2 regions of the Staphylococcus argenteus genome follow, and region 1 is predicted to be linked to the other one. Evidence: a T-box and tRNA genes for the amino acid it is inferred to sense, from the RefSeq annotation. Region 1 holds a T-box; the other holds one or more tRNA genes.

What was found. The T-box of region 1 lies ahead of serS (serine--tRNA ligase). A T-box ahead of a tRNA ligase gene usually reads a tRNA of that ligase, here a tRNA-Ser.
Region 2: it has a tRNA-Ser gene. The T-box ahead of serS (serine--tRNA ligase) is inferred to sense a tRNA for this amino acid. The anticodon was not compared.

Annotation. Positions count from the first base shown of each region.
Region 1 is NC_016941.1:8,689-15,516, reverse strand. Features, by position in the region: gene SAMSHR1132_RS00055 (AzlD domain-containing protein) at 1-167, opposite strand, end outside; gene SAMSHR1132_RS00050 (AzlC family ABC transporter permease) at 164-859, opposite strand; gene serS (serine--tRNA ligase) at 1,434-2,720, opposite strand; T-box leader at 2,807-3,021, opposite strand; gene hutH (histidine ammonia-lyase) at 3,096-4,610, opposite strand; gene SAMSHR1132_RS00035 (NAD(P)H-hydrate dehydratase) at 4,935-5,747, shown strand; gene gyrA (DNA gyrase subunit A) at 5,836-6,828, opposite strand, start outside.
Region 2 is NC_016941.1:974,560-981,387, reverse strand. Features, by position in the region: gene SAMSHR1132_RS04595 (CPBP family glutamic-type intramembrane protease) at 1-182, opposite strand, end outside; gene SAMSHR1132_RS04590 (YkvS family protein) at 197-373, opposite strand; gene SAMSHR1132_RS04585 (lipoate--protein ligase) at 568-1,554, shown strand; gene SAMSHR1132_RS04580 (IDEAL domain-containing protein) at 1,635-1,853, opposite strand; gene SAMSHR1132_RS04575 (competence protein ComK) at 2,063-2,632, shown strand; tRNA gene SAMSHR1132_RS04570 (tRNA-Asn) at 2,774-2,848, shown strand; tRNA gene SAMSHR1132_RS04565 (tRNA-Ser) at 2,851-2,939, shown strand; gene SAMSHR1132_RS04560 (bifunctional metallophosphatase/5'-nucleotidase) at 3,125-4,633, opposite strand; gene SAMSHR1132_RS04555 (TrkH family potassium uptake protein) at 4,772-6,130, opposite strand; gene SAMSHR1132_RS04550 (S1C family serine protease) at 6,146-6,828, opposite strand, start outside.

The DNA of each region.
Region 1 (6,828 bases):
TCGATGACCAGTGCCGTAAATAATGTAATAGGAATAAATGAAAGCCATCGAACAACGACATCTGGTAACTGTACTTTAGAAATCATGATAAAAGGAATGATTCGAATTAGTAATGTTACGATGCCGCATAATAAAATAAGTATTAACATGTTCATATTCGTTGTCATCGTTCCATCATCACTCCTAACGCAGCCGCAATTGTTGCTGCAAATAATATGGCAAGGTAAGAAGGCATAAATAAGCTTAAAGATAACATCATTACAATTACTACAATAACTAATACAATGTATATTCTTAATCGTGACTTAGTGATTGATTCGAATTGTGCAATTGCCAAAAAGATAAACATGGCTGTAATGGCAAAATCTAAACCTAATGCTTGCGGATTTGAAATATATTTTCCAAATAAAGCCCCAGCTACAGATGAAACTGTCCAAAATAAATATGCCGTTATATTCAGACCGTGCAGCCATCGATCATTGATGGGTTCTCCTTTTAAATAAGGTGTAATGGCAACACCAAATGTTTCATCAGTTACTAATGAACCTAATCCTATACGGTTCCAAAACCCATATGTTTTGTAATTTGGCGCAAGCGACATACTCAAGAGGAACATTCTAGAATTTACAATGAATGTAGTTAATACAATCGCTGATATTGGCGTTCCTGCAATAAACAACGCGCACATAATAAATTGAGCAGCACCAGCGTATATAATAAGACATAACAATGTGATTTCTAAAATACTGAAATTTTGTGATGCCGCTACAATGCCAAACGAAATACCAACACCTGCATAACCAAACAAAGTAGGAATACATTCTTTTACGCCTTGCCTGAAACTTAAATGCGATGTCATCTGTTCACCCTCCTTTAATATTTTTAATGTTTATAATTACGTAAAAATAATATACCTAGTCTAATACACTTCATATACACAAGCAATATTTTTAGACTTCGGTTTGTCTTACGTTAGACTTACGTGAGTTTCAAAACGCTTTTGTTGTAGTATTTTATTTGTCAGAATTTTTGAATAAAAACTTAAGACATCCCTACGTTTATATAAAATTTTCGTCTTGCATTGAAGTGTTTTAATAATGTTCTTTTAGGCATTTTTCCATATTTTTTATGCTGTTTGTCTCACTCTTTATTCCACATCTCCTCCCCTTCCCCCTCCTCTGATAATATTTATATGTAATAACGCTTCCTATTCATGCATCAAGAGTAGTATATGTGCACCGCATCATTAAATATGGTGATAGTTAATATAGCTTTCGTCCATCAGGATGATTCATCGTTGGCTCCATAATTATATTGACAAATAGAGTAAAAATTTTATTCATATGAGCTGTTAACGATGGCTCCATAATATTAATTTTCGCAACAAAAAAGTGGTGACAGATTCGTCACCACTTTTTATTACAAATCTTTAATTATTTAACTGGTTTTGAAATTTGTGTTTTACCACCCATAAATGGTACTAATGCTTCTGGAATTGTTACTGTTCCATCTTCATTTTGGTAGTTTTCAACGATAGCAGCAAATGTACGTCCAACTGCTAAACCACTACCATTTAATGTATGTGCTAATTCTGGTTTAGCTGCTTTATCACGTTTGAATCGAATATTTGCACGACGCGCTTGGAAATCAGTACAGTTAGAACATGAACTAATTTCTTTATAGTCATTGTAACTTGGTAACCAAACTTCTAAATCATATGTTTTACTTGCGCTAAAACCGATATCACCAGTACATAAAATAACACGACGATATGGTAAGCCTAATTCTTCTAGAATTGCTTCTGCATTTGTTGTCATTTCTTCTAAAGCATTCCATGAATCTTCTGGTTGTTCGAAACGTACCATTTCTACTTTATCGAATTGGTGTAAACGAATTAACCCTCTTGTATCTCTACCAGCTGATCCCGCTTCACTTCGGAAACATGCAGATTGACCAGTGAATTTTTCAGGAAGTACACCTGGTTGAATAATTTCATTACGATAGAAATTCGTTAAAGGTACTTCAGCAGTTGGAATTGTATATAATCCTTCTTTTTCTACTTTAAATAAATCTTCTTCAAATTTAGGTAATTGACCTGTACCATACATTGTATCTGCGTTCACAAGTTGTGGTACCATCATTTCTGTATAACCATGTTGTGTTGTATGTTTTGTAATCATATAATTCATTAAAGCACGTTCTAATTGCGCACCTTCATTTGTTAAGTATACAAAACGCGCACCTGAAACTTTAGCTGCACGATCAAAATCAGCCATTTTTAATTCTTCAACAATGTCCCAATGTGCTTTTGGTTCAAAATCAAATTCACGTGGTGTACCCCACTTTTTAACTTCAACGTTATCTTCGTCAGATTCACCTTGAGGTACATCATCACTAATTAAGTTCGGAATACGACAAAGTATACTTGTCATTTTATTATCTATTTCATTTAATTGATTATCTTTTTCTTTAATATCGTCACCTAATGTGCGCATTTCAGCTATTACATCATCGGCATTTTCTTTATTACGTTTTTTTAAAGCAATTTCTTCACTTACTTTATTACGACGTGCTTTCATTTCTTCTGTAGCACTAATCAATTTACGTCGTTGCTCATCCAATTCTAAAATTTCATCTACAACTTTTGGATCATCTCCGCGTAATTCAATTTTGCTCTTAACTTGATCAGGCTCATTTCTAAAAAGTTTAATATCTAACATTAACATTCATCCTTTCCCAAAAAATTATCATTTATTATTGAGTAACATGCATTTTATTTTTGAAAATAAAAAAAGACCACATCCCTACAAGGGACGTGGTCTACGCGTTGCCACCCTATTTAACAATTTTAGATATAGTTATACACTAAAATCTAAATTGCACTTCACTAAAATAACGGTTATTACCGATTGTTCTTTCAATTAAGTAGGTAGATTCATATATAGGTTGATTCTTGTTCACACTAACCACAAGCTCTCTGACATCAAACACCGTATATTACTTGTCCTACGAACAATATCTTATTAAGTTAGTTTTAATATAGCAAACTATATTTGCTTTTTCAAGTGACGATTAAGAACTTACTTCATGTCGATTTAATGACATCCAGACGTTTGATAAAGAGATTGCTTTAAATAATGTGCAACCGCTTCAATATCTTTATGAAATTGACGATCATGTGTAATAGAAGGCACTATGCTTCGAAACTCTTCATATTTACGACGTGTTTTTGGTGATAATCCTTCAATACCTTTCAACTCTGCTGCTTGTAATGCAATCACACACTCAATTGACAGCACACGTCTTGCATTTTCAATAATTTGATAACCATGTCTAGCTGCTGTGGTGCCCATAGATACATGATCTTCTTGATTTGCAGACGATGTAATAGAATCTACACTTGCAGGATGAGCTAAAGTTTTATTTTCAGAAACAAGGCTTGCTGCAGCATATTGCATAATCATTGCGCCACTTTGCAATCCTGGCTCCGGACTAAGAAATGCTGGTAAATCGCCATTTAACTGAGGATTTACTAATCTCTCAAGACGACGCTCAGATACATTCGCTAATTCACTTACACCTAATTTAAGATGATCCAAAGCAAAGGCAATCGGTTGGCCATGGAAGTTACCACCTGAAATGACTAATGTTTCATCTGTTTCCTCAAATATTAATGGATTATCATTAGCCGCATTCATTTCAAATTCTAATTGTTGTTTAACATAGTTAAATACTTGAAAACTTGCGCCATGAATTTGTGGAATGCAACGTAGCGTATATGCGTCTTGTACACGAATTTCTGCTTGTCGGGTTGTTAATTTTGATCCTTCTAACCAATCACGCATGCGTGCTGCCACATTAATTTGTTCCTGAAAATTTCGAACAGCGTGCACTTCATGACGATATGCATCTATAATGCCATTGAGCGACTGATGTGTTAATGCTGCAATCCATTCAGATTGATATCCTAAATCTTCTGCCTCTATATAACTAATGACACCTTGTGCTGTCATAGCTTGCGTACCATTAATCAATGCTAAACCTTCTTTAGCCTGCAGTTTCAAAGGTGGTCTATCTAATTGCTTTAATACGTCTGCACTATCCATTTCTATATCTTTATAAAACACTTTTCCTTCACCAATTAATGCTAATGCTAAATGTGATAGTGGCGCTAAATCTCCTGATGCACCAAGCGAACCTTGTTGCGGAATCACTGGTATAATACGCTCATTTACGAAGAATTGTAATTGTCTTACGAGGTCTAAAGTAGCACCTGAATGCCCCTTTAATAATGTGTTTAATCTTAATACCATCATGACGAGCGCTACTTCTTTTGAAAATGGCTCACCTAATCCACAAGCATGTGAACGTATAAGGTTCACTTGTAATTCATTGTATTGTGTTGGGTCTATACGCACATCACTAAATAATCCGAATCCTGTTGTAATGCCATAAACTGTTTCTTCATTTTCAATAATACGTTCAACTACATCTCTACTTTTTTTGACACGCTCTAATGCCTCATCAACAATTTCTATCTTAGATTGTTGTTGTAAAAATGATTTAATACCCTCAATTGTTAGTGTTTCTCCATCTAAATATAATGTCATACATGTTACCCCCTTGTTAATATTAAGAAACCCATCCTTCTTGAAGTATACGTTTTCATATTTATTGAAACAATGGTTTTAAGTACATTTATAACCTATTATCAGAGCACTATTGTAGCGTATTAAAGGATAATAATATTGTTGCAAGTATATTTAATAATTTATCTATTGACGAATTGCATATACAGGTATAGTATTTTCTATTGTATTTAACGACAAATAATAATGAATTCACATATTTATAATACATTTTGTTAAAACTTACTATATATTTTTAAAATTGAATATATTTGGAAAAGCTTTTACATGGGAGGTTATATCACTATGGAAACGTTAAATTCTATTAACATTCCTAAGCGTAAAGAAGATTCACATAAAGGTGATTATGGCAAAATTTTATTAATTGGTGGATCTGCTAACTTAGGTGGTGCCATTATGTTAGCGGCTCGTGCATGTGTATTTAGCGGTAGTGGTTTAATCACTGTAGCAACACATCCAACAAATCACTCAGCATTACATTCGCGCTGTCCAGAAGCCATGGTTATCGATATTAATGATACGAAAATGTTAACGAAAATGATTGAAATGACTGATAGTATCCTTATTGGTCCCGGACTTGGTGTTGATTTTAAAGGGAATAATGCCATTACATTCCTATTACAAAATATACAACCACATCAAAACTTGATTGTCGATGGTGATGCAATTACAATTTTTAGTAAACTTAAACCACAATTACCTACATGTCGTGTCATATTTACTCCTCACCTTAAAGAATGGGAACGTTTAAGCGGTATCCCAATTGAGGAACAAACATATGAACGTAATCGTGAAGCGGTAGATCGTTTAGGTGCAACAGTTGTACTTAAAAAACATGGTACTGAAATTTTCTTTAAAGATGAAGACTTTAAATTGACAATTGGTAGCCCTGCGATGGCTACTGGAGGTATGGGTGATACACTTGCCGGTATGATTACAAGTTTTGTCGGTCAATTCGATAACTTAAAAGAAGCGGTTATGAGTGCCACATATACACATAGTTTCATTGGTGAAAACCTTGCAAAAGATATGTATGTGGTGCCACCATCAAGACTTATCAATGAAATACCATACGCAATGAAGCAATTAGAAAGTTAATCATTACTAATCATTGAATATAGTATAGCATTGCTTTCTAGCATAAAAATAAGACTCCCCTACATTCAGGGAAGTCTTATTTTTTATATTATTCTTCATCATCATCTGATGCTTGTTGTATATCTTCTTCAACACGATCCATGAAATCTTGTCTTACTTCAATACGTCCATCATCATCAGTTTCTTCTGATTCAATCACTTCAGTATGAATTGCATTTCCTGGTGTTTCATCATTTACAACCGCTTCATGTCGTTGCTCTGTACCATCTTCAGATACAGCTGAAGTTGATTGCTCATCTTCATTTGCTTCATCTTCTGCATCTTCTTTTACTTTAGCAACAGTAGAAACAAATTGATCATCACCTAAGCGAATTAAACGAACACCTTGTGCTGCACGACCATTTTGCGAAATATCTGCAACGTCTAGTCGAATAATAACACCTGCATTTGTAACAATCATTAAATCTTCTTCACCAGTAACAGTTGTAATACAAACAACATTACCGTTACGTTCAGTAATCGTTGCAGTCTTAATACCTTTACCACCACGATTTGATAAGCGATAGTCATTTACTGGCGTACGTTTACCATAGCCATTTTCAGTAACAACTAATACTTCATCAACACTATTTGCATGAGCTACATCAAGCCCTACAACTTCGTCACCTTCACGAAGTGTAATCCCTTTCACACCTGTTGCAGTTCGACCTAAAGGACGTAATGTTGATTCAGGGAATCGAATTAATGATGCATGAGAAGTACCAATCAAGATATCTTCTTGACCACTTGTTAAACGTACTGCGATTAACTCGTCATCTTCTCTAAATGAAATAGCAATCTTACCATTTCTGTTAATTCTTGAGAAGTTACTTAATGCTGAACGTTTTACAATTCCACGTTTCGTTGCAAACACTAAGAAGTTTTCTTCACTTTCAAGGTCTTTTACAGCAATCATTGTACTAATGACTTCATCATTTTCAAGTTCAATAGCATTCACTACAGGAATACCTTTAGATTGTCTAGATAACTCAGGCACTTCATAACCTTTAAGTTTGTATACGCGACCTTTGTTAGTAAAGAA
Region 2 (6,828 bases), 970 kb from region 1:
GTAAGCAGCCGCTTAGATTCAATATCTCTTTGATAAAATACATAACTTATACCAGCAATTAACATTATACCTGTATATAAATACCAGTATTCTTGGTGTTCGCCCCACATGATAAATAATATGAGATGAAATATAACGAAACTTATAATAAACCAAGTTAAAGCCTTCGAGATTTTATTCATTATAACTTACCTTCTTATTCAACGATCTTATATCGCTTATGATTAATAACAGTTTTTTCTGGTAAATCAAGGTCATTAAAATTTTCCATAATTGTTAAGTCAACAATAACAGAGTTATCGTTGATTTTTTCAACACGACCTCTTAATCCATCCATAAACTCAACAATGTTACCCACTTCTGCAACAGTCATTTTAAGTCCTCCTTAAATCATAACTAAATTATATTGTACTAAAATTCACTTAACAAATAAACTATTAACAATCAAAAATAATAAAATGTAACTTTAAGCCAATATTTAGAATGATTTATGAGTAAATAATTGGCATTTTAAGCAAACTTAGGGCATAAATAAGAAGAGAATATAGAAATAAGGGAGAGATTGTAATGAAATTTATTAGTAACAACAATATTACAGATCCAACTTTAAATTTAGCTATGGAAGAGTATGTTTTAAAAAATCTACCAGCTGAAGAAAGTTACTTTTTGTTTTACATAAATAGACCATCTATCATTGTTGGGAAGAATCAAAATACAATTGAAGAAGTAAATCAGCCATATATTGATTCACATAACATCGATGTAGTTAGAAGAATTTCAGGTGGTGGCGCTGTTTATCATGATACCGGCAATTTAAACTTTAGTTTTATTACTGATGATGATGGTAACAGTTTCCACAACTTCCAGAAATTCACAGAACCAATTGTTCAAGCGCTACAATCTTTAGGTGTTAATGCCGAATTAACTGGGCGCAATGATATTCAAGTAGGACAAGCAAAAATCTCAGGTAACGCAATGGTAAAAGTTAAAAATAGAATGTTTAGTCATGGTACATTAATGTTAAACAGTGATTTAGATGAAGTTCAAAACGCTCTAAAAGTTAATCCAGCTAAAATTAAGTCTAAAGGTATTAAGTCGGTACGTAAACGCGTAGCAAACATTCAAGAATTTTTAAATGAACCATTAGAGATTGAAGAATTTAAGAAAATTATCTTGAAAACAATCTTTGGAGAAACTGAAGTAGAAACGTATCATTTAACGGATGAAGATTGGAAAAATATTGAAAAATTAAGCAATGACAAATATAGAACTTGGGAATGGAATTATGGTAGAAACCCTAAATATAACTTTGAACGCGAGGAAAAATTTGAAAAAGGATTTGTACAAATCAAATTTGATGTTAAGCGTGGTAAAATCGAACATGCAAAAATTTTCGGAGATTTCTTTGGTGTTGGAGATGTAACTGACCTTGAAAATGCATTAGTTGGTTGTCTACACGACTTTGAGCATATAGAAGAAGCTCTATCAGAATATGATTTATATCATTATTTTGGTGATATTGATAAATACGAATTAATTCGATTAATGTCGTAAATGATAAAAGGACTATTCTTACATGTATGAAATGTTAAGAATAGTCCTTTTATGATTGCGTTATGGAATTCGAATCAATATTATTCACCGAGAAATGCCTCCAAATTTTTGTATTCTGTCGTATATTGATTAAATGCTGCTTCATCTTTATTGACGAGTGCGTCATCTATGAGTTCTACGAGCTGTCGTTTTCTTACCTCTCGGAGTGCTTCATTGATAATTAATTCAATACCTAAATCATTGACGGTTGTGACAAATGCTTCTAAAGTTGTATGTTTAACATTAGTATTGTATTTCATAGAAATCACTACCTTTCTTTAATTTATAATAAGTATACATTTTTCTAATTTTGAAATCAATGAATATTCTGACTATTAAGCAAAAATTATTGTAGTTTTTCACCAAAACAATAACTTGACAACTTGAAATTTTATTATAAAATATCTTTATATCATTAATTGTATTTTTATATTAATGGTTTAAAACTTAATAAAGCGAGGTTTTGCTTATGTATTCTCAAAATATTTATGTGATACGCAAAGGAGACATGGTTATTCGACCAGCATTTGATGATGATGATCAAAGAAATGGTAGTGAAATTATCCGGTTTGATAAAACGCGTATACAAAATCCATTTAAAGTCCAGAAAATCATAGAACGCTCTTGCAAATTTTATGGTAATACATACCTTGGCAAGAAAGCAGAAACAAACCGCATTACTGGCATTTCTAGTAAACCACCTATTTTACTAACACCCTTATTTCCAACTTATTTTTTCCCAACTCATTCTGACAGACAACACGAAAACATTTGGCTAAATATGCATTATATAGAAAATATTAAAGAATTAAAAAATCGTAAATGTAAAGTAACTTTTATTAATAACGAATCAATTATTCTTCATGTTTCATACCACAGTTTATGGCATCAATATAACAATTCCATTTTTTACTACTATATGGTAGATAAACAATCTCGTATGGTTTCTAAAAATCCCGATCAACCTATAGATTATAATAAAGCCACATTAAACGTATTTGAAGCATTAACACGTTATTCCCTATTCGAAGATAAATAAATTGTTTATTTTTAAAATATGCGGAATGTTTTATAAATATAGTGTAAATGTTCTGCATATTTTTTTATGGTATCTATTGCAAATTAACTTAATCTTGTTATAATAATATTTGTGCTTGATATTCAAACACATACAAATTAATCCACAGTAGCTCAGTGGTAGAGCTATCGGCTGTTAACCGATCGGTCGTAGGTTCGAGTCCTACCTGTGGAGCCATTGGAAACGTACTCAAGTTGGCTGAAGAGGCGCCCCTGCTAAGGGTGTAGGTCGCGAAAGCGGCGCGAGGGTTCGAATCCCTCCGTTTCCGTTACATGCTTAAATGGTATAAACCATTTAAGCTTTTTTATTTATTTTTTAAAGTAGATTTTAAATGCTTGTCAATCAGCTATAATGCATATTCTAAAACTTAAAAACCTTTCTTAGCTGAAATTCTCTAAGAAAGGTTTTTAAGTTTAGTTAATCTTGTCTATTTTGTTATGATGCAACGGTTCACTATTTTCGAACTATAAAGTTCTCTTTACATTTAATGCTATAATCTGGATCTTTTAACTTTTCTGCAATCAACGTACTCATTGTATCCTCATAAGACTCATGAACGATTGCATCTTTCAAATAATTTTTGTAATTTCTAAAACAATAATCTGTCATTGTAATTCTATAAGTCTTTTCTAAATTAATATTTTCTAATTCAACACGGTGCCCCGGATCTCGGCTCATATCAATCGCATAGTTAAACCCCTGCCACATTGTACATAACGTTTCATCAATGATTGTTAAACTTAATTGTTCATCAACAAAATCTAGATGAGAATAACTATATTCCAACATATCTTTAATATTTTGACCATTCACCGTCATATCCATCGGTTTGTCAGGATACGGATACGCATGATATAAATCTTCATTTCTAATCTGACCATGTAACCCTTTCTCACCATTCATAGGTACATGAACACATGTAATATCATTATTAAATGCAAGTTTAATAGCATCATGTAGCAACTGTGAAAACGGATGATTTTGACAAACTAAATCTTGCAAACCATTAACTGTTAAGTTTAATTCATTATTATTTATCACTTCTTGAGACCAAAATGCCACAGCTTTTCGATCATAAAATGTTAAATCTAGCAATTCTTGATTTTCTTCATACTCATTCAAGTCTATTACCTTAGAATCAATACACTCAACTTCATAAGTTGTTGTACGCTTTTTAAAATTAATTGAAAGGTGTACAAGTTCTTTTGCATCTTGTCCTGCTTGGACGTAATACGTTTCATGGTCTTGACCTACAATTGTTTGATGCTGATGTGCCGTTATCATTAAATCTATAACACCAATTTCTTCCATTAATTTTTCCGCTTCATTTGAATTTGCCTTTTTATTTTTTGTTTTATTACTAATTTTATTCAGCCCACCATGATAAATAACTATTAAAAAATCAGGCTCCTCAACCTCATGTATATATCTAATCCAACGTTTAGATGCTAATAAAGTTTTTTCAATAGTAACATCTTGCTCCATTTCAGAATACTCATTTTCCATTAGACCATCAGCAGTGACGCCTACGATTGCGATTTTTAAATCACCGAAATTCTTAATACAGTATGGTGTTGAAAAATAAGGTTCCTTAGTAACATTATATTCTATATTAGCTGATAACCACGGAAAGCGCGCTAGTGCAATTGATCGTGTTAAAAATGATAATCCAAATTTAAATTCACTTGGACTTACACCACTTGCATCATAATGCATTCGATTCATTAACTTAATCATAGGGTGACGTTTGTAAGGTGCAACAATTGCATAGTAATATGCTGCTAGAGAACCAGCTAAACTACCTCCACTATCTAACAAAATTACACGATGGTTTTGTGATTTAACTTGGTTAACATAAGTACCTGCTCTATAAATATTGGAACCATAATCTCCATTTAAAAAATGACTATGCATATCTGACGTAGTTAAGATTTCTATATTAATATTCTCGTTCATTTCCATCTCGTTACACCTCTCATTGTTACTAGTTTACCATGTTCAATACTAATCGTCTTATATAATAAGTTAAAAATACAAACTAAAAAAGCAATCTAAGTTCAAGTTAAAATCAACATTAACTAAACTTAAATTGCTTTTATATTATCCTATTTGTATACGCTCTTTTGGATAATGGAATTTATCTGGTTCTCTTCGTCCTGCAATCATTATAATGAATGATATCAATCCGACACGTCCGATAAACATTAATACCATAAGAACAACCTTTGAAACGTCACTGATATCACTCGTGACACCAAGTGAAAGCCCACAAGTTCCAAATGCAGACATGACTTCAAAAAATACTTGTAAAAATGTTAACTTACCATTTTCAGTAGCTGAGATAATAAGCATACCTAAGAATGTTAAGATTGTTGCCATAGTAAACACAGCAAATGAACGTTGAATATCCATAATGTGTACTTCTCTATTGAATGCTTTAATTGATGTTTTATCAGCATTATTACTAAAGTTAATTAAAAATAAAATTAAAATCGCAAATGTCGTGGTACGTATTCCACCACCAACTGAACTTGGTGAAGACCCAATAAACATTAAAATCCCCATAATGATGTTTGTAGGGTCACTTAACGTTGTTACATCAATAGTTTGTAAACCCGCGCTTCTCGTTGTCGCTGATTGAAATAACGAATAGAATAATGATTGATGCCAACTCAAACCTTTAAACGCATGGTTATGTTCAAATAACAATATGGCTAAAACGCCTATAATAAATAAGAAAAAATATGTTGATGTCGTAATTTTAGTAAATAAAGAAAATCTAAAATTCGTAACTCTATTTTGTATATAAGCTTTTACTTCCAATAATACCGGAAAACCGATAGATCCTAATATAATTAAAAAGATTACAATACCTTGCACAAAGTAGTCATGCGCATATGGTATTAATGATTTACCTGTAATATCTAATCCTCCATTTGTTGTTGCAGAAATGGAGACAAAAACCCCTTGCATGATTGCATACTTTAAATCTGGATTATCCCGATAAAAGTAAAAGGCCAATAGCATTGCACCTACAAGTTCGATTACAAATATTGATTTTACAATATCGATAATTAACTTTACTGTCCCACTCATCGTATTTTTATTATTATCTAACATAATTAACTGGCGTTCTCTAATTCCAATGTGTTTCCCTAATACAACCCATAACATCGTACCAATTGCCATTACACCAATCCCACCAATATTTAAAATAACGAGAATGATTAATTGACCAAATGTAGAGTATGTATCAACAATACTTATTGGAGACAACCCAGTAACGCTTATACCAGAAACAGCAACAAACAAAGTGTCAATAGGATTTACTTCTACACCAGGTTTATGAACATACGGTAAGTTTAATAATAAAAATGCAACGACAATGGCAACAATGTAATACAACACAATACCTTGTTGAGGACTAGATCTTTTTATAAACTGGCTAAAAATTGACACGTTATCACCTCAACATTATTTAAGTTTAATATTTATTTCTTTTTCTTTACCATCTCTATAAATTTTAGCTGTAACTGATTTCAAATCATCTTTATGGCTAAATATAATTTGTCTAAAGCGCAAATCATCTTCTAAAAGTTTACCATCTACTTCAACGATGACATCTCCACGTTTTAGACCTGATCGTTCTGCTAAACCTTTATTGTCAACCTGATCAACAACAACACCATTTTTAATACTACCTGGTATTTTTGTTGCTTGTCTTTCATAACTATTTAGATTAGCAATATTCTTCATTTTAACACCTACATCTGGATAGTCAATTTTACCCTTTTGCTCTAAATCTTTCGTAATCTTTTGAACTTCATTAACTGGAATTGCAAATGCCATATTTTCAACATTTTGCATACTAATTTTAGCCGCTACAACACCAATTAACTTACCTTCTCTATTCACAACAGCACCACCAGAGTTCCCTGGATTTACTGATGCATCGACTTGAAATGCCTTCATTAACATGTCGTATTTATTGTCTTTATCAAAATCAATTGGCACATTTCTGTTTAGTCCTGAAATGATGCCTTCAGTTACTGTTCCTTTAAAATCAATACCTAAAGGATTTCCAACAACTAATATTGGCTCTCCTAAAACTAAATTATTTGAGTCGCCAATCGCTATTTCTTTTACCGAACTATCTG